3 regions of the Streptomyces anatolicus genome follow, and region 3 is predicted to be linked to each of the others. Evidence: riboswitches for the same ligand, from Rfam matches in the RefSeq annotation. Region 3 holds a riboswitch; each other region holds the start of a gene.
What was found. A riboswitch is a leader RNA that binds a small molecule or an ion and turns the genes downstream of it on or off. The one in region 3 is predicted to bind cyclic di-AMP.
Positions count from the first base shown of each region.

Region 1: another riboswitch for cyclic di-AMP. It lies ahead of GKQ77_RS07005 (M23 family metallopeptidase); the one in region 3 lies ahead of GKQ77_RS17130 (C40 family peptidase).
Region 2: another riboswitch for cyclic di-AMP. It lies ahead of GKQ77_RS05585 (C40 family peptidase); the one in region 3 lies ahead of GKQ77_RS17130 (C40 family peptidase).

Region 1 covers NZ_WMBF01000042.1:1,918-9,297, forward strand. Annotated here, with positions in the region: gene GKQ77_RS06995 (HPr family phosphocarrier protein) at 122-403, shown strand; partial or broken gene GKQ77_RS07000 (GntR family transcriptional regulator) at 658-1,332, opposite strand; gene GKQ77_RS07005 (M23 family metallopeptidase) at 1,578-2,381, opposite strand; cyclic di-AMP (ydaO/yuaA leader) riboswitch at 2,394-2,556, opposite strand; gene GKQ77_RS07010 (M16 family metallopeptidase) at 2,768-4,153, opposite strand; gene GKQ77_RS07015 (M16 family metallopeptidase) at 4,150-5,520, opposite strand; gene GKQ77_RS07020 (DNA gyrase/topoisomerase IV subunit A) at 5,821-7,380, shown strand, end outside.
Region 2 covers NZ_WMBF01000029.1:19,773-27,152, reverse strand. Annotated here, with positions in the region: gene GKQ77_RS05595 (M23 family metallopeptidase) at 1-1,470, shown strand, start outside; gene pcrA (DNA helicase PcrA) at 1,515-4,022, opposite strand; cyclic di-AMP (ydaO/yuaA leader) riboswitch at 4,265-4,420, shown strand; gene GKQ77_RS05585 (C40 family peptidase) at 4,429-5,664, shown strand; gene GKQ77_RS05580 (hypothetical protein) at 5,761-6,114, opposite strand; gene GKQ77_RS05575 (C40 family peptidase) at 6,458-7,380, shown strand, end outside.
Region 3 covers NZ_WMBF01000171.1:4,803-12,182, forward strand. Annotated here, with positions in the region: gene GKQ77_RS17110 (helix-turn-helix domain-containing protein) at 1-865, opposite strand, end outside; gene GKQ77_RS17115 (ATP-binding protein) at 1,140-1,592, shown strand; gene GKQ77_RS17120 (LysR family transcriptional regulator) at 1,611-2,528, opposite strand; gene GKQ77_RS17125 (LysE family translocator) at 2,722-3,345, shown strand; gene GKQ77_RS17130 (C40 family peptidase) at 3,393-3,866, opposite strand; cyclic di-AMP (ydaO/yuaA leader) riboswitch at 3,870-4,037, opposite strand; gene GKQ77_RS17135 (urease subunit gamma) at 4,845-5,147, shown strand; gene GKQ77_RS17140 (urease subunit beta) at 5,165-5,509, shown strand; gene GKQ77_RS17145 (urease subunit alpha) at 5,502-7,223, shown strand; gene GKQ77_RS17150 (urease accessory protein UreF) at 7,253-7,380, shown strand, end outside.

The sequences.
Region 1 (7,380 bases), on a different contig from region 3:
GGGTCGCGGGGCCGCCTGGACCGGGGCAGTCTGGGAGAGGCCGTCCGGCCCGGCAGAGCACTCACGACGGCATGAGACACTGGTCTAGACAAGTGTGAGACACCTGGAAGGGCAGCAACACATGGCTGAGCGCCGCGTCAACGTCGGCTGGGCCGAGGGCCTTCACGCCCGACCCGCCTCCATCTTCGTCCGCGCGGCCACGGCCGCCGGCGTCCCCGTGACGATCGCCAAGGCCGACGGCAACCCGGTCAACGCCGCCTCGATGCTCGCGGTGCTCGGCCTGGGCGCCCAGGGTGGCGAGGAGATCGTGCTCGCCTCCGACGCCGAGGGTGCGGACGCCGCGCTCGACCGTCTGGCGAAGCTGGTCGCGGAGGGCCTTGAGGAGCTTCCGGAGACGGTCTGAACCGCGCAGTTCCCTTCGAAGGGCCCACCCCGGAACACGGGGTGGGCCCTTCGATTTATCCAGGGGCCCTTCGCTTTATCCGGCAGTCAACTGCCCGTGAAAAGCACAGTGAGCGGATTTGGGCAGCGTGAATTCGCGCAGCACGAATGAGCGCATTACGAATGAGCGCCCTGAATTCCCCGCAGTGGATATGACAGATACTGCTCCGCATCCATCACGGCCTCTCTGCATACGTCTTGTATACGGCGCCCGCGTTAACTCGGCAGGCCCACCGTGTTTACGGGGTGTTGCGAGCCCCTCACGCGGCCGCTCCGCGGTGAATGGCGCAATCGGTGCGCGGATGTCGCCCGGTCCGCGTGGCCCGCGGTGAGCGCCCTGGCCCGTTCGGCGTCCCCGCGGGCCACCGCGTCGACGATCGCCGCGTGCTCGGACCAGGACTCGGCCGGCGCGGCCGGAAGCTCGACGGCGTACATCCAGGCGATCTTGTGCCGGAGCTGGGTGAGGAGCGTGATGAGGCCGGGGCTGCCGGAGGCCTGCACGAGCGTCTCGTGGAACCAGCCGCCCAGGGAGCGCAGATCCTCCCCCTGCCCCTTCCTCGACCGCTGCTGGCCCAGCCGGACCAGGCCGCGCAGGACCTTCAGGTGCGCGTCGGTGCGGCGCTGGGCGGCGCGGGCCGCCGCGAGGGGTTCGAGCAGGGTGCGCAGCTCCAGGAGGTCGGCGGCCTCCTGCTCCGTGGGCTCGGCGACGCAGGCGCCCGCGTGCCGGCGCGTGACGACGAAGCCCTCGGCCTCCAGGGTGCGCAGGGCCTCGCGCACGGGTACACGGGAGACTCCGTACCGGCGCGCGAGCACTTCCTCGGTGAGCCGGCCGCCCCTTTCGTGGACACCGGAGACAATGTCGTCCCGGATGGCCGTGCATACCGAGTGGGAATGCGCATGACCGGACCTCCGCCTTAATCCCCGCGAAACGCGGTCGACCGACGCTGTTACAGAGTCTTTGACGCTCTTTCAGTGACTCTATTGCAGCGCGTCGGGATTTCCGATGGGGGGTCGGAATTCATGGATATCTTTTGGCCAACGACAAGCGGGCCGGAAAACGACGACGCCCTCGACGCGGACGACGAAGGCCCCCGGCTCGGGAGAGCCGGGGGCCTTCGGTGGCGTACTGGGGGCGGTCAGACGTTGACGCCGTGCGCGCGGAGGTACGCGACGGGGTCGATGTCCGAGCCGTAGTCCGGGCCGGTGCGGGCCTCGAAGTGGAGGTGCGGGCCACTGGAGTTGCCGGTGGAGCCCGAGAGGCCTATCTGCTGGCCCGGGGTGACCGTCTGGCCGACGGTGACGCTGAGGGACGACATGTGGCCGTACTGGGTGTATGTACCATCGTTCATCTTGATCACGACGTTGTTGCCGTAGGCACCGCCCCAGCCCGCCTCGACGACGGTGCCGGCGCCGACGGCCTGCACCTTGGTGCCGGAACCGGCATGGAAGTCGACGCCGGTGTGGCTGCCGGAGGACCACATGGCGCCGCCGGTCTGGTAGCCCGTGGAGACGTACGAGCCGGAGATCGGGGAGACGTAGGTGTTCAGGCGCTTGCGCTCGGCCTCGCGGGCGGCGCGCTCCTTGGCCTCGCGCTCCTTCTTGGCCTTCGCCTTCGCCTCGGCCTCGGCCTTGCGCTTGTCCTCGGCGGCCCTCTTCTTGGCGGCCGCCTCGGCCAGCTTGGCGGCGGCGGCGTCGTCGGCGGCCTGCCGCTGGGCGGCGGCCTGCGCGTCGATGCTGTCGGCGAGCGAGTCGCCGACGGAGATCGCCTGGGTGAGTCCGGTGTGCTCAAGGGCGGCGTCGTCGGCGGCGGCGAGCGCGGGAGCGGCCAGGCCTCCGATGACACCGGTGGTGGTGAGCGCGGCGACGCCCGCGACGCTCGCGGTGGTGCGGGTGAGGCGGCTGGGACGACGGTGCTTCCCGGTGGCACGGGTGAACGCCATGAAGCGGCTGATCCTTTCCTTCCTTCTCGCCTACCGGGTTAGCTGACGGGTTCGGAGCAGGAAGGTCTCCTACGAGCCCCTCACCTGACGGCAAGGTGCCCGATTCACCCCAGGGGACATGTGGGTCCCCGGCTCCCCTGGCTCGCGCCGTACGGGGACTCGGCGATGACTGTCCGGTGCCGCGGATGCGACGTAGTGCGTGACGGACAGCCGAATCGAAGCTAAACGCGCCGTCTTTCAATCGACAAACAGAACGCCGCTTTTGTAGCGCACGCCACACGGCAGACAGGCAACCTCCATACGAATTCGGACATATGAGGCCCCGGCCACCGAATCGGTCGCCGGGGCCTCATGCCGGGATCCCCTGTCAGGAACTCTCCTGCGGCTCAGCCGCTGACCACGCTCACCTCGCCGATGTCGAGCGCCCTGACGGGCCCCTCGATCCGCGCGGCGTCCCCGACGAGGATCGTCACCAGGTGGTCCTCCGGGAAGGCGCTCACGACGGCCGCGGTGGCCTCCACGGTGCCGGTCGCCGCCAACTGCCGGTACAGCTGCGCCTGGAAGTCGTCCGGGAGGTTCTGCTCGACCTGGTCGGCGAGCGTGGCCGCCACGGAGGCGGCCATCTCGAACTTGAGCGGGGCCACGCCCACCAGGTTCTGCACCGCCACATCGCGCTCGGCGTCCGTCAGGCCCTCCGCGGCGAGCGTGCGCAGGACCTTCCACAGGTCGTCGAGGGCGGGGCCCGTCGACTCCGTGTCGACCGATCCGCTGATGGCGAGCATCGCGGCACCGGTGCCGTCCGGGGCCGAGCGCAGGACCTGGCTGAACGCCCGTACGCCGTAGGTGTAGCCCTTCTCCTCGCGCAGGACGCGGTCCAGGCGGGAGGTGAGGGTGCCGCCCAGGCAGTACGTGCCGAGGACCTGGGCGGGCCAGATCCGGTCGTGCCGGTCCGGGCCGATGCGGCCGATCAGGAGCTGCGTCTGCACGGCTCCGGGGCGGTCCACGATGACGACGCGGCCCGTGTCGTCGGCGGTGATCGCGGGCATCGGACGGGCGTCGGCCGTGTCGCCGGTCCAGGTGCCGACCGTGTCCGCGAGGATGGCGTCGAGGTCGGTGCCCGTGAGGTCGCCGACGACCACCAGGGTGGCCGTGGCGGGGCGGACATGCCTGTCGTAGAAGGCCCGTACCGCCGCCGAGTCGATCGCCGAGACCGTCTCCTCGGTGCCCTGGCGCGGGCGCGACATGCGCGCGCTGGCCGGGAACAGCTGCTTGGAGAGCTCCTTGGCGGCACGGCGCGCGGGGTTGGCGGCCTCGTGCGGGATCTCGTCCAGGCGGTTGCGTACGAGGCGTTCGATCTCGGTGTCCGCGAAGGCGGGGGCGCGCAGGGCGTCGGAGAGCAGGCCGAGCGCCTTCGGGAGGCGGGAGACCGGGACTTCGAGGGAGACCCGGACGCCGGGGTGGTCGGCGTGCGCGTCCATCGTGGCGCCGCAGCGGTCGAGCTCGGCGGCGAACTCCTCCGCGGAGTGCTTGTCCGTGCCTTCGTTGAAGGCCCTCGCCATGATGGTGGCGACGCCGTCGAGGCCGTCCGGCTCGGCGTCCAGCGGCGCCTCCAGATGGACCTCCACCGCGACGACCTGCTGGCCGGGGCGGTCGCAGCGCAGCACCGTGAGGCCGTTGGGCAGGGTGCCGCGCTCGGGGGCGGGGAAGGCCCACGGCTTGGCCGGGCCGGCCTCGGGCTGCGGGTGGAACTGCATCGTCGCGGCCTCGCTCACTTCGCCGCCTCCTCTTCCTCGTCGGTCGCACCGGCGACGGACTCTTCGACTTCGTCGACGGCGGCCGTCACGGGCTCGTAGACGAGCACCGCGCGGTTGTCCGGGCGCAGGCGGGCCTTGGCGACCTCCTGGACCTCCTCGGCGGTGACGTCCAGGACGCGCTGGACGGCGGTCAGGGCGAGCTGCGGGTCGCCGAACAGGACCGCGTACCGGCACAGTTCGTCCGCGCGGCCCGCGACCGTGCCGAGCCGGTCGAGCCACTCGCGCTCCAGCTGCGCCTGGGCGCGCTCCATCTCCTCCGGAGTGGGGCCCTCGGCGGCGAAGCGGGCGAGTTCCTCGTCGACGGCGGCCTCGATGACCGGGACCTCCACGTCGCCGGAGGTCTTGACGTCCAGCCAGCCGAGCGAGGGTGCCCCGGCCAGACGCAGCAGACCGAAACCGGCGGCCACGGCGGTGCGGTCGCGGCGCACGAGCCGGTTGTAGAGCCGGGAGGAGTCGCCGCTGCCGAGAACGGTCAGCGCCAGGTCGGCCGCGTCGCACGCGCGCGTGCCGTCCTCGGGGAGGCGGTAGGCGGCCATCAGGGCGCGGGCCGGGACCTCCTCCTCGACGACCTCGCGCAGCTCCTTGCCGATGCGCTCCGGGAGGGAGCCGTCCCGCGGGGGCTGCTTGCCGTCGTGGGAGGGGATCGACCCGAAGTACTTCTCGACCCAGGCGAGCGTCTGCTCCGGGTCGATGTCGCCGACGACCGAAAGGACCGCGTTGTTGGGCGCGTAGTACGTGCGGAAGAACGCGCGGGCGTCCTCCAGGGTGGCCGCGTCCAGGTCGGCCATGGAGCCGATCGGCGTGTGGTGGTAGGGGTGGCCCTCCGGGTAGGAGAGGGCGGTCAGCTTCTCGAAGGCGGTGCCGTACGGAACGTTGTCGTAACGCTGGCGGCGTTCGTTCTTGACGACATCGCGCTGGTTTTCCATGGACTCCTCGTCGAGCGCGGAGAGCAGTGAGCCCATCCGGTCGGCCTCGAGCCACAGGGCCAGCTCCAGCTGGTGGGCGGGCATCGTCTCGAAGTAGTTGGTGCGCTCGAAGCTCGTCGTGCCGTTGAGCGAGCCGCCCGCTCCCTGGACGAGTTCGAAGTGGCCGTTGCCGGGCACCTGCTTCGAGCCCTGGAACATCAGGTGCTCAAAAAGGTGAGCGAGGCCGGTTCGCCCCTTGACCTCGTGGCGGGAGCCGACGTCGTACCAGAGGCAGACCGCGGCGACCGGGGTCAGGTGGTCCTCGGAGAGCACCACGCGCAGGCCATTGGCCAGCCGGTGCTCGGTCGCTGTCAGGCCGCCGGAACCGGCCTCGGCTGTGGCCGTGTGACCCATGGGCATGTACGTCCCTTCGATCGCTGGATCATCGTGATCATCGCTGGATCAGAACAATTGCTGCCAGTCCTGCCACTGTATGCAAGCGTGCGGACACCTGACGAAGTTCCCGGTGCGCCCTCGGCGTAGTCGGGAGTGACGCGGATGCGGGAGACGGATCGCGGTCGGGGATGACGCGACTGCCGCACGGGTCATGGCCGGGGTTGACGCGGCTGTCGCACGGGTCGTGGTCGGCGTTGTCAGTGGGACAGTCCACAATGGTCGGCGTCAGATCCCGCACTTGTTGGTGAAGGAGCCGCAGCAGCGATGGCCCGCCGCAGCACGAAGACCCCGCCGCCCGACGACTCGTTCGAGGAGAAGATCCTCGACATCGACGTCGTCGACGAGATGCAGGGCTCCTTCCTCGAGTACGCGTATTCGGTCATCTACTCCAGGGCCCTGCCGGACGCCCGCGACGGCATGAAGCCGGTGCACCGCAGGATCGTCTACCAGATGAACGAGATGGGCCTGCGCCCCGACCGCGGCTATGTGAAGTGCGCCCGCGTCGTCGGCGAGGTCATGGGTAAGTTGCACCCCCACGGCGACGCGTCGATCTACGACGCGCTGGTGCGCATGGCCCAGCCCTTCTCGATGCGCCTCCCCCTCGTGGACGGCCACGGCAACTTCGGCTCGCTCGGCAACGACGACCCACCGGCCGCCATGCGGTACACCGAGTGCAAGATGGCCGACGCCACCTCCCTGATGACGGAGTCGATCGACGAGAACACCGTCGACTTCGAGCCGAACTACGACGGCCAGGAGATGGAGCCCTCCGCCCTCCCGGCGGCGTACCCGAACCTCCTGGTCAACGGCGCGTCGGGCATCGCGGTGGGCATGGCGACGAACATGCCCCCGCACAACCTCGGCGAGGTCATCGCCGCGGCCCGCCACCTCATCAAGCACCCGGGGGCCGACCTCGAGACGCTGATGAAGTTCGTGCCGGGCCCCGACCTGCCCACCGGCGGCAAGATCGTCGGCCTGACGGGCATCAAGGACGCGTACGAATCGGGCCGCGGTTCCTTCAAGATCCGCGCCACGGTCGCCGTGGAGAACGTGACAGCGCGCCGCAAGGGCCTCGTCGTCACCGAACTGCCCTTCTCCGTAGGCCCCGAGAAGGTCATCGCCAAGATCAAGGACCTGGTCGGCGCGAAGAAGCTCCAGGGCATCGCCGACGTCAAGGACCTCACCGACCGCTCGCACGGCCTGCGCCTGGTCATCGAGATCAAGAACGGCTTCGTCCCGGAGGCCGTCCTCGAGCAGCTGTACAAACTGACGCCGATGGAGGAGTCCTTCGGCATCAACAACGTGGCGCTGGTGGACGGCCAGCCCCTCACCCTCGGCCTCAAGGAGCTTCTGGAGGTCTATCTCGACCACCGGTTCAACGTGGTGCGCCGCCGCAGCGAGTTCCGCCGCGGCAAGAAGCGCGACCGGCTGCACCTGGTCGAGGGCCTGCTGGTCGCGCTCCTGGACATCGACGAGGTCATCCGCCTCATCCGCTCCAGCGACAACTCCGCGCAGGCCAAGGAGCGCCTGATCGAGCGCTTCTCGCTGAGTGACATCCAGACGCAGTACATCCTGGACACCCCGCTGCGCCGCCTGACCAAGTTCGACCGTATCGAGCTGGAGTCCGAGCGCGACAAGCTCAACGGCGAGATCGACGAGCTGACCGGCATCCTGGAGTCGGACGCCGAGCTGCGCAAGCTGGTCTCCTCCGAACTGGCCTCCGTCGCCAAGAAGTTCGGCACGGACCGGCGCACGGTGCTCCTGGAGTCCGCCGGTTCCCCGGCGGCCACGGTCTCGCTCCAGGTGGCGGACGACCCGTGTCGC
Region 2 (7,380 bases), on a different contig from region 3:
TACGACCAGCAAAGCGCCCAGCCCAGTGGCTACGGCTATGACGCCTACCCCACCGGCGGTTTCGAAACCGGAAGCATCAGCACCGGAAGCTTCGACACCGGAACTTTCGCCACCGACCCCCTCTTCGGCGACATGCCCGGCACCAGTGCCGGCACCGCCACCGCCGCCGACAGCGGGTACGACACGGGCCAGTGGACGACCACGAGTACCCAGCAGCAGACGCTCGACTACGACGCTTACGCCGCGCAGCAGCACGCCGCCACCTACGACACCGGTGGCTACGACACCACCTCGGGCTGGTCGACCGGCGGCTATCAGCACCTCGCCGACATCCCGTCGCAACCGGGCGGCCCCGACAGCACGGGCCAGTGGGACACCGCCTCCTGGGACCAGGGTCCGGCGACCGGCCAGTGGGACACACAGTCCTTCGACACGGGCGCGTACGACGCCACGGCGTGGAACCCCGCCGACGAGGCCCACGAGCAACACGAGGCGCACGAGCCACACGAATCGCACGAGCCGCACGAAGCCCCGCAGTCGCATGAGACTCCGCAGCCGTACGAGCTGACCGAGCAGTACGAGATCTCCCCCGATGCCCCGTACGACAGCGAGAGCCCGTACAACAGCGAGGCCCCGTACGAGGACGCGGAGTCCGAGTCCGCCTCGGCAATCCCGGCCCCCGCCCCCCGTGCCGCTCGCGGCAAGAGCGGCGGATCGGGCGCGGGCCGCTCCAGAACGCGGCGCCGTACCCCCGCCAAGCGCTCCGCCCTCCTCACCGTCGCCGTGCCCTCCGCCTGTGTGATGGGTGTGGCCGGGGTGGCCGCCGCCTCCGTGGGCAGCTTCGGCGGGGACGACGACAAGGAGACGACGGCCTCGGCCCCGGACACCACCACGTCCGTGAAGCCCTCCGCCGCCAACAACAAGCTCGACACCCAGCTGGCCAACCTCTCCGCGGACGCGGGCGACTTCGCGGACCGCGCGAGCCGCACGCAGGAGCGCATCGACCTCAAGGCGGAGAAGGTGGCCGCCCAGAAGAAGGCGGCCGCGGAGGCGGCGCGCAAGGAGCGGCTCCGCCCCAAGTTCGCGCTGCCGGTGAAGCAGCACGGTCTGAGCGCGCAGTACGGCCAGGCCGGCGTCAACTGGATGTCGGCGCACTCCGGCATCGACTTCCCCGTGTCGTACGGCACGGAGGTCTTCGCCGCGACCGACGGCACCGTGACCACGAAGTGGAACAGCGCCTACGGCAACATGGCGATCGTCACCGCCAAGGACGGCACGGAGACGTGGTACTGCCACCTCTCCTCGCACAAGATTTCCAGCGGTCCCGTGAAGGCGGGCGAGACGATCGCCTTCTCCGGGAACTCCGGCAACTCGACGGGCCCGCACCTGCACTTCGAGGTGCGCCCCAGCGGCGGCTCGGCGATCGACCCGCTGCCGTGGCTGCGCAGCCACGGCCTCGACCCGACATAACCCCGGCCGCCGCCCCGACGTAACTCCAGTCGGCGCCCCCGGCATTACAACTTCTCGACCGGCGCGTACCGAAGCAGGAGCCGCTTCGGCTTGGGCTCGCCGAAGTCCACCGTCGCCTCGGCGTTCGCACCCGTGCCCTTCACCCCGACCACGGTCCCGAGGCCGAACTGGTCGTGCGTGACCCGGTCCCCGACCGCCAGCGAGACCACCGGCTTCTCCGACGCGCGGCGCGTGGCGAAGCCCTGCGCGCCGCCCGTGCGCGAGCGCGAGGACGACAGCGACGAGGCGATGCCCGCGGCGGGACCGGACGACGCGGGGGCGCCGACGGAGCCCTTCCGTTTCCAGTCCAGATGCACATCCGGAATCTCTTCGAGGAAGCGGGACGGCGGGTTGTACGAGGGCTGGCCCCAGGCGCTGCGCATCGAGGAACGCGTCAGATAGAGCCGCTCACGCGCGCGGGTGATGCCCACGTAGGCGAGGCGGCGCTCCTCCTCCAACTCCTTGACCTGCCCGAGAGAACGCATGTGCGGGAAGACACCGTCCTCCATGCCGGTCAGAAAGACGACGGGGAATTCGAGGCCCTTCGCGGTGTGCAGCGTCATGAGCGTGATGACTCCGGAGCCGTCGTCCTCCTCATCCGGAATCTGGTCGGAGTCGGCGACGAGTGCGACGCGCTCCAGGAAGTCGGAGAGCGTACCGGCCGGGGCCGCAGCCCCTTCGTCGGCGTCCGCTTGGCCCTCTTCCGCCTGGGCGCTCGCCGCCTGGGCGTTCTCCTGCTCGAACTCAAGGGCGACGGCAGCGAGTTCCTGGAGGTTCTCGATGCGGGTCTCGTCCTGCGGGTCGGTCGACGCCTGCAACTCTGCCAGGTACCCGGTCCGTTCGAGTACGGCCTCCAGGACGACGGCCGGGCCCGCGCCGGACTCGACGACGGTCCGCAGCTCCTCCATGAGCGTGTTGAACCGCTTGACGGCGTTGGTCGAGCGGGCCGCCATGCCGTACGCCTCGTCGACGCGGCGCAGCGCCTGCGGGAAGGAGATCTTCTCGCGCTGCGAGAGCGCGTCGATCATCGCCTCGGCGCGGTCGCCGATGCCCCTCTTGGGGACGTTGAGGATGCGCCGCAGCGGGACCGCGTCCTCGGGGTTGGCGAGAACGCGCAGGTAGGCCAGGACGTCGCGGACCTCCTTGCGCTCGTAGAAGCGGACGCCGCCGACGACCTTGTAGGGCAGGCCGACGCGGATGAAGATCTCTTCGAAGACACGGGACTGCGCGTTCGTGCGGTAGAAGATCGCGACGTCGCCGGCCTTCGCGTCGCCCGCGTCCGTGAGCCGGTCGATCTCGTCGGCGACGAACTGTGCCTCGTCGTGCTCGGTGTCGGCCACGTAACCGGTGATGCGGGCGCCCGCGCCCTGGTTGGTCCAGAGGTTCTTCGGGCGGCGGCTCTCGTTCCGCTCGATGACCGCGTTCGCCGCGGTGAGGATCGTCTGCGTGGAGCGGTAGTTCTGCTCGAGGAGGATCGTCGTCGCGTCGGTGTAGTCCTCCTCGAACTGGAGGATGTTGCGGATGGTGGCGCCGCGGAAGGCGTAGATCGACTGGTCCGCGTCACCCACCACGCACAGCTCGGCCGGGTCGTCACCCTCGCCTCCGGAGGGGCCGACCAGCTCGCGCACCAGGGCGTACTGGGCGTGGTTCGTGTCCTGGTACTCGTCGACCATGACGTGGCGGAAGCGGCGGCGGTAGTGCTCGGCGACGTCCGGGAAGGCGCGCAGGAGGTGGACCGTCGTCATGATCAGGTCGTCGAAGTCCATCGCGTTCGCCTCGCGCAGACGCGACTGGTACATGGCGTAGGCCTGGGCGAGGGTCTTCTCGAAGCCGTCGGCGGCCTGGACCGCGAAGTCCTCCTCGTCGATCAGCTCGTTCTTCAGGTTCGAGATCTTGGCGCTGAAGGACTTCGGCGGGAACTTCTTGGGGTCGAGGTCGAGATCACGGCAGACCAGGGCCATCAGACGCTTGGAGTCCGCGGCGTCGTAGATCGAGAAGGAGGACGTGAAGCCCAGCTTCTTGTACTCGCGACGCAGGATGCGGACGCAGGCGCTGTGGAAGGTCGACACCCACATCGCGTTGGCCCGGGGGCCGACGAGGTGCTCGACGCGCTCCTTCATCTCGCCCGCGGCCTTGTTCGTGAAGGTGATCGCGAGGATCTGGCCGGGGTGCACACCGCGCTCGGCGAGGAGGTACGCGATGCGGTGGGTCAGGACGCGCGTCTTGCCGGAACCGGCGCCCGCGACGATGAGCAGCGGGGAGCCCGCGTGCACGACGGCCGCGCGCTGGTTCTCGTTCAGCCCCTCCAGGAGCGTCGCCGGGTCGATGACCGGGCGCGGGGCTCCGTCGCGGTAGTGCGTATCCCGGCCCATGGGCACGTCGAACTTCCCGCTGAACAAGTCGTCCGGAACCGGTTCCGGAGCGCTGTCCTCGGGCGGCGGCGGGGGCTCTTCGTCCGCGGCCCGGGAAGGCTGCAGGTCCGCCAGGAAGCTGTCATCAAAGAGGCTGCTCATCGCCTCCCGAGTCTAGGCGGCCCCACTGACAACCCGCCCCGGGTTCCGGTCACCGGACTCCACTTACGCCCCGCCCGCGGCCGGTCACGCTCCGCCACGCCACTGCGGGCCCGCCTCCCGGCCCTCGTAAAGTCACGGAAATGTATCGGGCATATCGAACATCAACCTTCACACGTGCCACACAAGTTGGCTAGCGTGCTGCGCGGGCCGCTCGTCCCCCACCGGCGAACCCCGCCGGGAACGGGTGGCCTCCGCCGAGTCCGACATGTTCGGAGCCGGGGACCCGCCGAGAACTTGGGGTGAATCGGTCCCGTACTTCGTACGGGACTGTAGGGCAACCTTCCGGACCACCCGCCCGAACCCGACAGCTAACCCGGTAGGCGGTCTACGGAAGGAGTCGCCTCCCTTGGCGTCGCACCGCAAACCGCGGGCCCGGTCAGCCGGCGTACGCACCACCCCGGCCGTCGGCATCACCACGGCGGCCCTCACGTCCGTGGCGCTCTTGTCGCAGAGCGCGCAGGCAGCACCCTCCTCGCCGGCGAAGCCCAGCCTCGAAGAGGTGCGCAAGAAGGTCGACGACCTCTACCACCAGGCGGGCGTGGCTACCCAGAGGTACAACTCGGCCAAGGAGAAGACCGAGAAGCAGCGCAAGAGGGTGGGCCGTCTCCTCGACGACGTGGCCAGGCGCGCGGACAGGCTGAACGAGGCGCGCCAGCAGCTCGGCTCCTTCGCCGCCGCCCAGTACCGCACGGGCGGCGCGTCCCAGACGGCCACGATGATGCTCGCCGACGACCCGCAGGGCTACTTCGACCAGCACCACCTGGCGGACCGGCTCACCTCGCGGCAGAAGAAGGCCGTCGACGACTACCAGGCGGAGCAGGCATCGGCGACGAAGCAGCGTACGAAGGCGGCGAAGAGCCTCAAGACGCTCAGCGAGTCCCGGGACGACCTCAGGACGAGCAAGCGGGCCGTACAGAAGAAGCTGGGCGAGGCGCGCGGGCTGCTGTCGGAGCTGACCGCCGAGGAGAAGGCGCGGCTCGCCGTGATCGAGCGGGAGAAGAAGCGGGAGGCGAAGCGCAAGGCCGAGGAGCTGGCCCGCAAGCAGGCCGCGGAGGCGGAGCGCAAGCGCGAGGCGGAAGAGGCGGCGCAGAAGGAGAAAGAGCAGGGGCAAGCGCAGGGGCAAGGGGACGAGGGCCAGGGCCAAAGGCAGGACCAGGGCGGGGGCTCCGGCTCAGGCACCGGTACAGGTACCGGCACGGGCACCGGCACCGGCAGCACGGACGGCGGCTACGCCACCAAGGCCGCGAAGGTGACCCGCTTCGCCGAGGCCCAGATCGGCAAGCCGTACGTCTGGGGCGCCACGGGACCCGACTCGTACGACTGCTCAGGGCTCACCCAGGACGCCTGGAAGGCCGCCGGCATCTCGCTGCCGCGCACCACATGGGACCAGGTGAAGGCCGGCACGACCGTGAAGACCGCCGACGCCGAACCCGGTGACCTGGTCTTCTTCTACGACGACATCAGCCACGTAGGGATCTACATCGGCGACGGCAAGATGATCCATGCCCCGAAGCCGGGCACGAACGTACGTGTCGAGTCGATCTACTACATGCCGATCCACAGCGTGGTACGCCCGGCCTGACCACAAAAGCGCCCTCTACGCGCGTGGCCCACGCTCTTCCGGGAGTGTGGGCCACGCGCGTAGAGGGCGCTCAGGGGCGTTCGTACGCGGGGGCCATCAGGTCCACAGGACGGCGATGAAGATGTTCGCCGTGGTCAGCAGCCCCACCGCTCCGAACATGCCCTTGTCGACCTTCTCCTCGTCCCGCTTCACATAGACCAGCGCGAGGATCACGATCAGCACGGCCATCTTGATGCCGATCTTGAGGTTGTTGACCGTGTTGTCGTCCGCCTGGTTGAGGCCCACCAGGGCCACACCGGTGACGAGCATGATCAACGCGCCGTGCAGCATCGCGGGGCTGAAGCGGGCGGTGCCCTGGCCCATCTGCTTCATCTGGGTCAGGAAGCCGCCCAGGAGCGAAGCGATGCCGATGATGTGCAGGCCGACGAAGAGATGGATGAGTACGTCCATGAGGCCGGAGCCTAGCCGGGCCCCCACCGCTCCCTGTAGGCGGCCCTATACCACTCCGCTACGGGCGGGGTGGGCACAAACGACGCATTGGTCACAGTTGCGAGCGAGGAGTGCACCGACCCGCCCTCGGTACGGACAGATGCGGTCGCTGTTCCGCCCACTTATGCCGATTACGCGCAATCCGGCGCCGGGCCGTGACCGCCAGGTTTAGCGTCCTCCACCAGGTGACCGGCTCCCCACCGCCGCCCGCCGAGGGCGGCAGTCGGCCACCACCGCCGAGAAATCCGGCGGCGGCGCGCTCCCCCTGTGCGGGCCGCCGCCGGACAGGTAAGGAGCCCTCCTCGTGGCAGCGCACCGCAAGCCCAGACAGCGCTCGCTCACCGGCCACACGGCCCGCACCGCCGCCACCCTCGCCCTCGCGGGAGCCGCCTCGGCGACCGCCCTCGAAGGCTCGGGGCACGCGGACCCCCGGCCCAGCCCCGCCGAGGTGAGATCGAAGGTCGACGCGCTCTACCGGGAGGCGGAGGTCGCCACCGAGAAGTACAACGGCGCGAAGGAGAAGGCCCAAAAGGCCCAGAAATCGCTCAACGGGCTGCGTGACGAGGCAGCCCGCAAGACGGAGAAGCTCGACTCCGCCCGCGACACTCTCGGTTCCTACGCGGCCGCCCAGTACCGCGCGGGCGGCATCGATCCTTCCGTCCAGCTCGCGCTCTCCTCGGACCCCGAACAGTTCCTGGACCGTGCCTCGCTCGCCGACCGGGCGGGCAGCCGCCAGGCCGCGGCCGTCGGCGGCGTACGCAAGCAACTTCAGGAGATCGACCAGCTGCGCACGGAGGCCGATGACCGCCTCTCCGCCCTCCGCTCACGCCAGGCCGAACTGAGGAAGCACAAAACGACCGTCCTCACCAAGCTCGGCGAGGCCAAGCGGCTGCTGGCCCAGCTCACCGAGGAACAGCGCGCGCAGTTCGCGGGCGCCCACGGCCGCGCCGCCCGCTCGGACGCCCGCTCGGACACCCGCGCCCCTCGGCCTGGCGCCCACGAGCCTGACGCCCGCACCCTTCAGCGTGGCGCCGCCGCCAAGGCCCCCAACGCCCGTGCCGCGGCCGCCGTTTCCTACGCGTACAGAGCCATCGGCAGCCCCTACGTCTGGGGCGCCACAGGTCCGAACGCCTTCGACTGCTCGGGGCTGACGCAGGCCGCCTACCGCTCGGCGGGCGTCTCCCTGCCCCGCACCACCTACGCCCAGATCGCCGCGGGCCAACGAGT
Region 3 (7,380 bases):
ACGCGCCGGCGCTCAGCCCGGCGATGAAATTCTTTGAGTCCTCGGGAGAAAGCGCCTGTTCCTGAAGGGAGTTGAAGGCCTCCGTGTACGCCTGGAGGTCTTCTCTCCGTTCGAGGTAGAGGCTACTCGTCAAGTGGTCGAGAACGACCACATCCAGATCAGCAATGTTCCGAAAAGAGAACATAACGAAAGGCCCGATGAGGCCCACATGCTCTCCGGAGGAGAACGGCAGCACCTGAAGTCGCACCTGCGGCAACAGCGTCACCTCCCTCAACCTTGCGAGCTGCCCGGCGAAGACCCCCGGCCCGCCCACCGGACGGCGCAAAACCGCCTCGTCCAGGACCGCGCTCAGGCGCAGCGGCGGGTCCGCGCGCAGCACGTCCTGCCGCGCCAGACGCACCTCGACCAGCGAGTCGACCTGCTCGTCGGAGAGCCCGCGCAGCGCGGCCCGGGTCACCGCACGCGCGTACTCGGGAGTCTGCAGCAGGCCGGGGACCACCGAGGTCTCCAGGGTGCGCACCCAGCCGGCCTGCGCCTCCAGGCTGATGTAGTCGCGGTAGGCGGCGGGCAGCAGGTCGCGGTAGGCCTTCCACCAGTGGTGACGCCCCGAACTGCCGGTCTCGTCGGTCCCGGCGAGCGCCACGAGCAGCTCGCTGAGGTGGGGGTCCCGCACCTCGTACGCGTCGAGCAGAAGGCGTACGTCGGGGGCCTTCACGCCGCTGCGGCCGGTCTCGATCCGGCTCACCTTCGACTGGTGCCAGCCCACCTTCGCGGCGGCCTGGCTGCTGGTGAGACCCGCGAGGCCGCGCAGCGCGCGCAGTTCGGCGCCGAGCCGGCGGCGGCGCACCGCGGGGCCGTGCTGCATGTCCGTCTCCTTCCGGACCGAGCCGTCAAGTCTCCCGGCGACAGAGCGGGGGACAGAGGCGACAGTAGAGGAAGTACAGTGCCCGCGCCCAAATACGGTCGGTCGTAGCAGAGTTCACCGCTTCGAGCGACAGATATATGCACATCTCGGTGGATCGCCACCCGTGACCGGCAAAGGAGTGGGACGCTGGCGTGAAGCACCAGTCCGGGGCCGTCCTCGGGTCATCCGCTACGAGTTCGGAGACCGGCCCCGGTGGGAAAGGGACAGCGTCGCCATGGCAGACCACCAGGAAGCATCCGTCACTCTGCCGAGCGATCCCGCCTCGGTCTCCGCCGCCCGGAAATACGTGGCGAACGTCCTTACGGAATGGGGCCTGCCCGGCGATGCCGAGGTGGGGGACACCATCAGACTCATCGTCTCCGAACTGGCGACGAACGCCGTGCAGCACACCCGCGGGCAGTCGCCCACCTTCACCGTGGACGTCGAGCTCAACAGGGACGAGCAGCTTCGCATCGGCGTCACCGACAGCCACCCGCGCTATCCGAAGCGGCTTCCGGCCGCCGTCCAGCAGGACAACGGCCGCGGCATGGTCATCATCCGCTGGCTGACCGCCGAGTGCGGCGGCAGGCTCTCGGTCTGCCCCACCGCAGAGGGCGGCAAGACCGTGTGGATCGCCCTGCCGTGGACGGCGCCCGTCAAGCACCGGCACCGCGACCCCGCGCACTGACCGAGCGGCGCCCCCGGCTCAGTTAGTGCTCGCGGAGCGCCCGAACGCCCCGCGCAGCAGCGCCCGGAAGGAGTCCGCGGCCGCGTTCGGCTCATCGGTGCGATGCACCACGGAGATGGTCCGGCGCAGATCGCCGGGGTCGAGGAGCCGCATCCCGACGGGCGTCGCCGCGGTGCGCGCCACCATCTCCGGTACGACGGCGACCCCGAGCCCCGCGCTGACCAGGGCGCAGACCAAGGCGTAGCCCGGCGTGCCGACCACCACGGAGGGCGTCGCCCCGGCCCGCGCGAGGGCCCGCTCCACGGCCAGCCGGGGCGGGTGGTCGGGCGCCATGCTGATCAGCGGCTGTCCGGCCAGCTCGGCCGGCGCGAGCCGGGAGGTGCCGCTGGTGAGCGCGTGCCCCGGCTGGGTCACCAGGACCAGCTCCTCCACCAGGACCGGCTCGGCCGACACGGCGGCGGGCAGCGGCACCGGTTCGGCGGGCTCGTAGGTGTGGGTGAGGGCCAGGTCGATCTCGCCCGCCGCCACGGCCGCCACGCCGGACGGCGGCTCATGGCCCGTGACGGTCAGCTCCACCTCCGGGTGAGCCCTGCGGAAGGCCGTCAGGACCGGCGGCAGCAGGTGGATGCCCGCCGTCTGGAAGGTGCCCACGCGCAGCCGGCCTCCGGAGAGCCCGGCGAGCCGCGCCAGCTCGTGCCGGGCCCGCTCCATCTCGTCGAGCACCCGGCGGGCGTGGCCCACGAGCAGCTCACCCGCGCCGGTCAGGCGGGCCCCGCGGTGGTGGCGTACGAGGAGGGCGGTGCCCGCCTCCCGTTCCAGTTTGGCCAGCTGCTGGGACAGGGCGGGCACGGTGTAGCCAAGACGCTCGGCGGCCCGGGTGATCGAACCGGCCTCGGAGACCGCGACGAGTGCGGCGAGCCGTGTGGGGTCGTACATGGAGACCGTCCTCCCTCCGGCGTGCGCCTCGGGCCGGGGACGCGGCCTGAACGTCCGCGTCAACGTCCGCCCGGATGTCTGCGTCGACGTCCGCCCAGATGTCCGCCTGAATGTCCGCCTAAACGTCTGCTTAAGGCAGACCCAGGATATTCGACATACCCGCTGAAGGCCTCCGCGCGGCAGGGTGACTCGCATGGACGCACAACTGATCGCCTTCACCGGCGTCGCCGCGGGCATGGTCGTGATGCCGGGCGCCGACTTCACCGTCGTCGTACGCAACGCCCTCGCCTCACGGCGGGCCGGGGTCGCCTGCGCGGTCGGCGTCGCCGCCGGGCTCGTCGTGCACACGGCACTGGCGGTCGCGGGGGTCGCGGCGGTCCTCACGGCCGTCCCCGCGCTCTTCAAGGCGCTGCAAGTGGCCGGTGGGGCCTATGTGCTCTACCTCGCCTTCCGCGCGCTGCTCTCCGCGGCGCGGGCGCGCACCGCGTCGGGCGAGCCTGTGGTGCGGGGCGGCGGTCTGCGCGAGGGCTTCCTCACCAACGCCCTGAACCCGAAGGCGTCGATCACGTTCCTCAGCGTGCTGCCGCAGTTCGTGCCCGACGGCAGCCCCGCGATGCCGAGGACCCTGCTGCTGGCGGCCATCGTCGTGGCGTTCGCCCTGCTGTGGTTCCCGGTGGTGGCCCTCTTGGTCGACCGCCTCGGGGGCCGGCTGCGCAGGCCGCCGGTGGCCCGCGCCATCGAAGCGGGCACCGGCGCCGCGCTCGGCGCACTGGGTGTGGTGCTCCTGCTCGAACCCCTGGTGCCCCTAGTGGCGTGACGCCGCACGGCCGCTCGGGACGCGGCCGTACGGCGGGGCGGGCAGGGTCAGCGGACCCGGCCGTACCAGACGCTCTTGGTCCAGATCTTCTCCAGGCGCACGACGGCCCCCTTCTTGGGCGAGTGCCAGATACGGCCGTTGCCCGCGTAGATACCGACGTGGTAGACGTTGCGGCCCGAGTGGAAGAAGACGAGGTCGCCGCGGGTCCGCTGGGACTTGGTGATGTGCCGGGTCTTGTTGTACTGCGCGGCGGCGGTGCGCGGCAGCTTCTTGCCCGTGCGCTTGAACGAGTACAGCGTCAGGCCCGAGCAGTCGAACCGGTTGGGCCCGGCGGCGCCGTAGCTGTACGGGGAGCCCTTCTTGGACGCCGCGATCTTGAGCGCCTTCGTCCCGTGGGTGGCTGCCTCCGCTTCCGACGTGAGCCCGGGGGCCACGAGGGTGCCGCCTACGACGGCGAGCGTGAGAGCCGATGCGGCACCCGTCCTGCTGAGCAGCGACGGAACGTGATTCAGCGCGGTCATGCGTAACCCTTCGTCAGCCGCCTGTGAAGGATGACCTGTCGGGTTCGGGCAGGCGAAGATGCCCGGCCGCGTCGTGCTCTGCGGCTTCACCCCAAGGGCGTCGTCCGGACTTTCCGGACGGGCCCGCCGTGCTTGGGTCCTCCACTCCTGCCGGTGCACCGATGTCGACCGGTCATCCGGGCGGCGGCAGGACTCGGCGTCCGCCCGGATCGCCCCGCCGCTGTGGCGGAGGCTTGTCGTCGGAAGGGATCTTGACCCGAAAACGACTCGAAAACCGAGTCGAAACGGCGTTTTGTGAGGCTACTCACGACTGACCTGTTCGGGTGGACACTGCCGAATTCGACTCGTCGGCACCTGGTCTGACGAGGTCTCCACCAGCAGCGGAACGGTTCATTCCGCCGTCTTCATACACGCTGTGCGCAACTCTCGACCGCGTGATGAAGGGCCTTTGAATACGCCAACTGGGGTAGCCCGTCTGGTCCGTTTCAAATCGGACCCGGACGTTCCGAAGTGGCGGAGGGCTCGCTCGCGGGCGTGTCGGGGGCGGAGTGCACCTCGCTCTCGCCCCGCTGGTGGATGAGGGCCGGCGCGTCCCGCAAGGCGGTCGCCCGGCCGACCAGGTCGACGACTTCGAGGTGACGGAGGCAACTCAACCTCGGCGCGCGACAATTCGGGCGGCGGCGACAGTTCGGGCGGCGTCCGTGGCGCCGCAGTCACGCCCGATGACGGGTCGCCGAGCAGCACCGGCAGGCACTGGCTGGTATGGCGTGTCCCAGCTGACGGTCATGGGTCGGTCAACGGCTGGTTAACCTCGTTGAAACTCCTCCCAACTACCCTCCCCTCCCACGCCACCAGGGGTTTTCGTAGCGAGGGCGCGCAAGATCGCGCGTATTCGCTGTGTGTTACATCTATACCCGTCGCGGTGGCCGCGGCAGCCGGACCCCGCACGGTTCGGACGAGGACTGTGAGGTGGGACGCGTGCAACTGACCCCGCACGAGCAGGAGAGACTGCTCATCCATGTGGCGGCGGACGTGGCCGAGAAGCGAAGGGCGCGGGGACTGCTGCTCAACCACCCCGAGTCGATCGCCCTCATCACCTCCCACATCCTCGAGGGCGCCAGGGACGGCCGCACGGTCGCCGAGCTGATGTCGTCGGGGCGCAGGGTCCTCACCCGCGACGACGTCATGGAGGGCATCCCCGAGATGATCCACGACGTCCAGGTCGAGGCCACCTTCCCGGACGGCACGAAACTCGTCACCGTCCACGACCCGATCGTCTGACGGGGGTCACGCGCCTCATGCATGCCGCGCCGCACGGCACGGGCCACGGCCTCGTACCCGGAGAGATCCTCTTCGCGGACGAGCCCGTCCCCTTCAACGAGGGCCGCGAGGTCACCCGCCTCCTGGTCCTCAACGCCGCCGACCGCCCCGTCCAGGTCGGCTCCCACTACCACTTCGCCGAGGCCAACCCTGGTCTGGACTTCGACCGCGGCGCCGCGCACGGAAAGCGGCTCAACATCGCCGCGGGAACAGCCGTGCGCTTCGAGCCCGGAATCCCCGTCGACGTCGAACTCGTCCCGCTGGCCGGCAAGCGCGTCGTGCCCGGCCTGCGCGGCGAGACCGGAGGTGCCCTCGATGCCTGAGCTGTCCCGCGCCGTCTACGCCGACCTGTTCGGCCCCACGACCGGCGACCGGATCCGGCTCGCCGACACCGATCTGCTCATCGAGATCGAGGAGGACCGCGCGGGCGGCCCCGGCCGGTCCGGCGACGAGTCGGTGTTCGGCGGTGGCAAGGTCATCCGCGAGTCGATGGGCCAGTCCCGCGCCACCCGCGCCGAAGGGGCCCCGGACACCGTCATCACGGGCGCGGTGATCATCGACCACTGGGGGATCGTCAAGGCCGACATCGGCATCCGGAACGGCCGCATCACCGGCATCGGCAAGTCCGGCAACCCCGACACGATGGACGGCGTCCACCCCGACCTCGTCATCGGCCCGGAGACCGAGGTCCTCGCGGGCAACGGCAAGATTCTCACCGCCGGCGGCATCGACACGCACATCCACTTCATCTCGCCGACCATCGTCGACGAGGCTCTCGCCTCCGGCGTCACCACGCTCTTCGGCGGCGGCACGGGCCCCGCCGAGGGCAGCAAGGCGACCACGATCACCCCGGGCGCCTGGCACCTGGCACGGATGTTCGCCGCCATGGAGTCGAGCCCGGTCAACATCGGCTTCCTCGGCAAGGGCAACACCGTCAACGCCGAGTCCATGCACGCCCAGCTCCGCGCCGGCGCCGTCAGCTTCAAGATCCACGAGGACTGGGGTGCCACACCCGCCGCCATCGACGCCTGCCTGAACGTCTGCGAGGAGACCGGCGCTCAACTCGCCGTCCACACCGACACGTTGAACGAGGCGGGCTTCATCGACGCCACCTTCGACGCGGTCGCGGGCCGTACCCTGCACGCCTTCCACGTCGAGGGCGCGGGCGGCGGGCACGCCCCCGACATGATCACCGCGGTCTCGCTGCCGAACATGCTGCCAAGCTCGACCAACCCCACCCGCCCGCACACCGTCAACACCGTCGAGGAACACCTCGACATGCTGATGGTCTGCCACCACCTCAACCCGGCCGTCCCCGAGGACCTGGCCTTCGCCGAGTCCCGCATCCGGCCCACCACCATCGGCGCGGAGGACATCCTCCACGACCTCGGCGCCATCTCGATCATGTCCTCCGACTCCCAGGCGATGGGGCGCGTCGGCGAGGTCATCATGCGCACCTGGCAGACCGCGCACGTGATGAAGCGGCGCCGCGGCCTCCTGCCCGGCGACACCCGCGCCGACAACCGTCGCGCACGTCGCTATGTCGCCAAGTACACGATCAACGCAGCCGTCGCGCAGGGCATCGACCACGAGCTCGGCTCGGTGGAGAGCGGGAAGCTCGCCGACCTCGTGCTGTGGGACCCGGCGTTCTTCGGCGTCAAGCCGCAGGTCGTCCTCAAGGGCGGACAGATCGCGTACGCGCAGATGGGCGACGCCAACGCGTCCATCCCCACCCCGCAGCCGGTCCTGCCGCGCCGCATGTTCGGCGCGCACGGCAAGGCCCCCGCCCGCAACTCGGTCAACTTCGTCACCCAGTCGGCGCTGGACGACAACCTCCCCGAACGCCTCGGCCTCGACAAGCCCTTCATGGCCATCCACTCCACCCGCGGCCGCACCAAGGCGGACATGCGCGAGAACGACGCGCTGCCTCGCGTCGAGGTCGCGCCCGACAGCTTCGCCGTCACCATCGACGGCGAACTGGTCGAGCCGTCACCCGCCTCCCAACTGCCGCTTGCGCAGCGGTACTTCCTCTTCTGACGGCCCCGAAGACCACTGGCGACGATCACATGTCACGCGCAGCACTCCTCGTCCTGGCCGACGGCCGCTTCCCCGCCGGTGGGCACGCCCACTCCGGCGGCGCCGAAGCGGCCGTCAAAGCGGGCCGCGTCACCGGAGCCGCGAGCCTGGAGGCCTT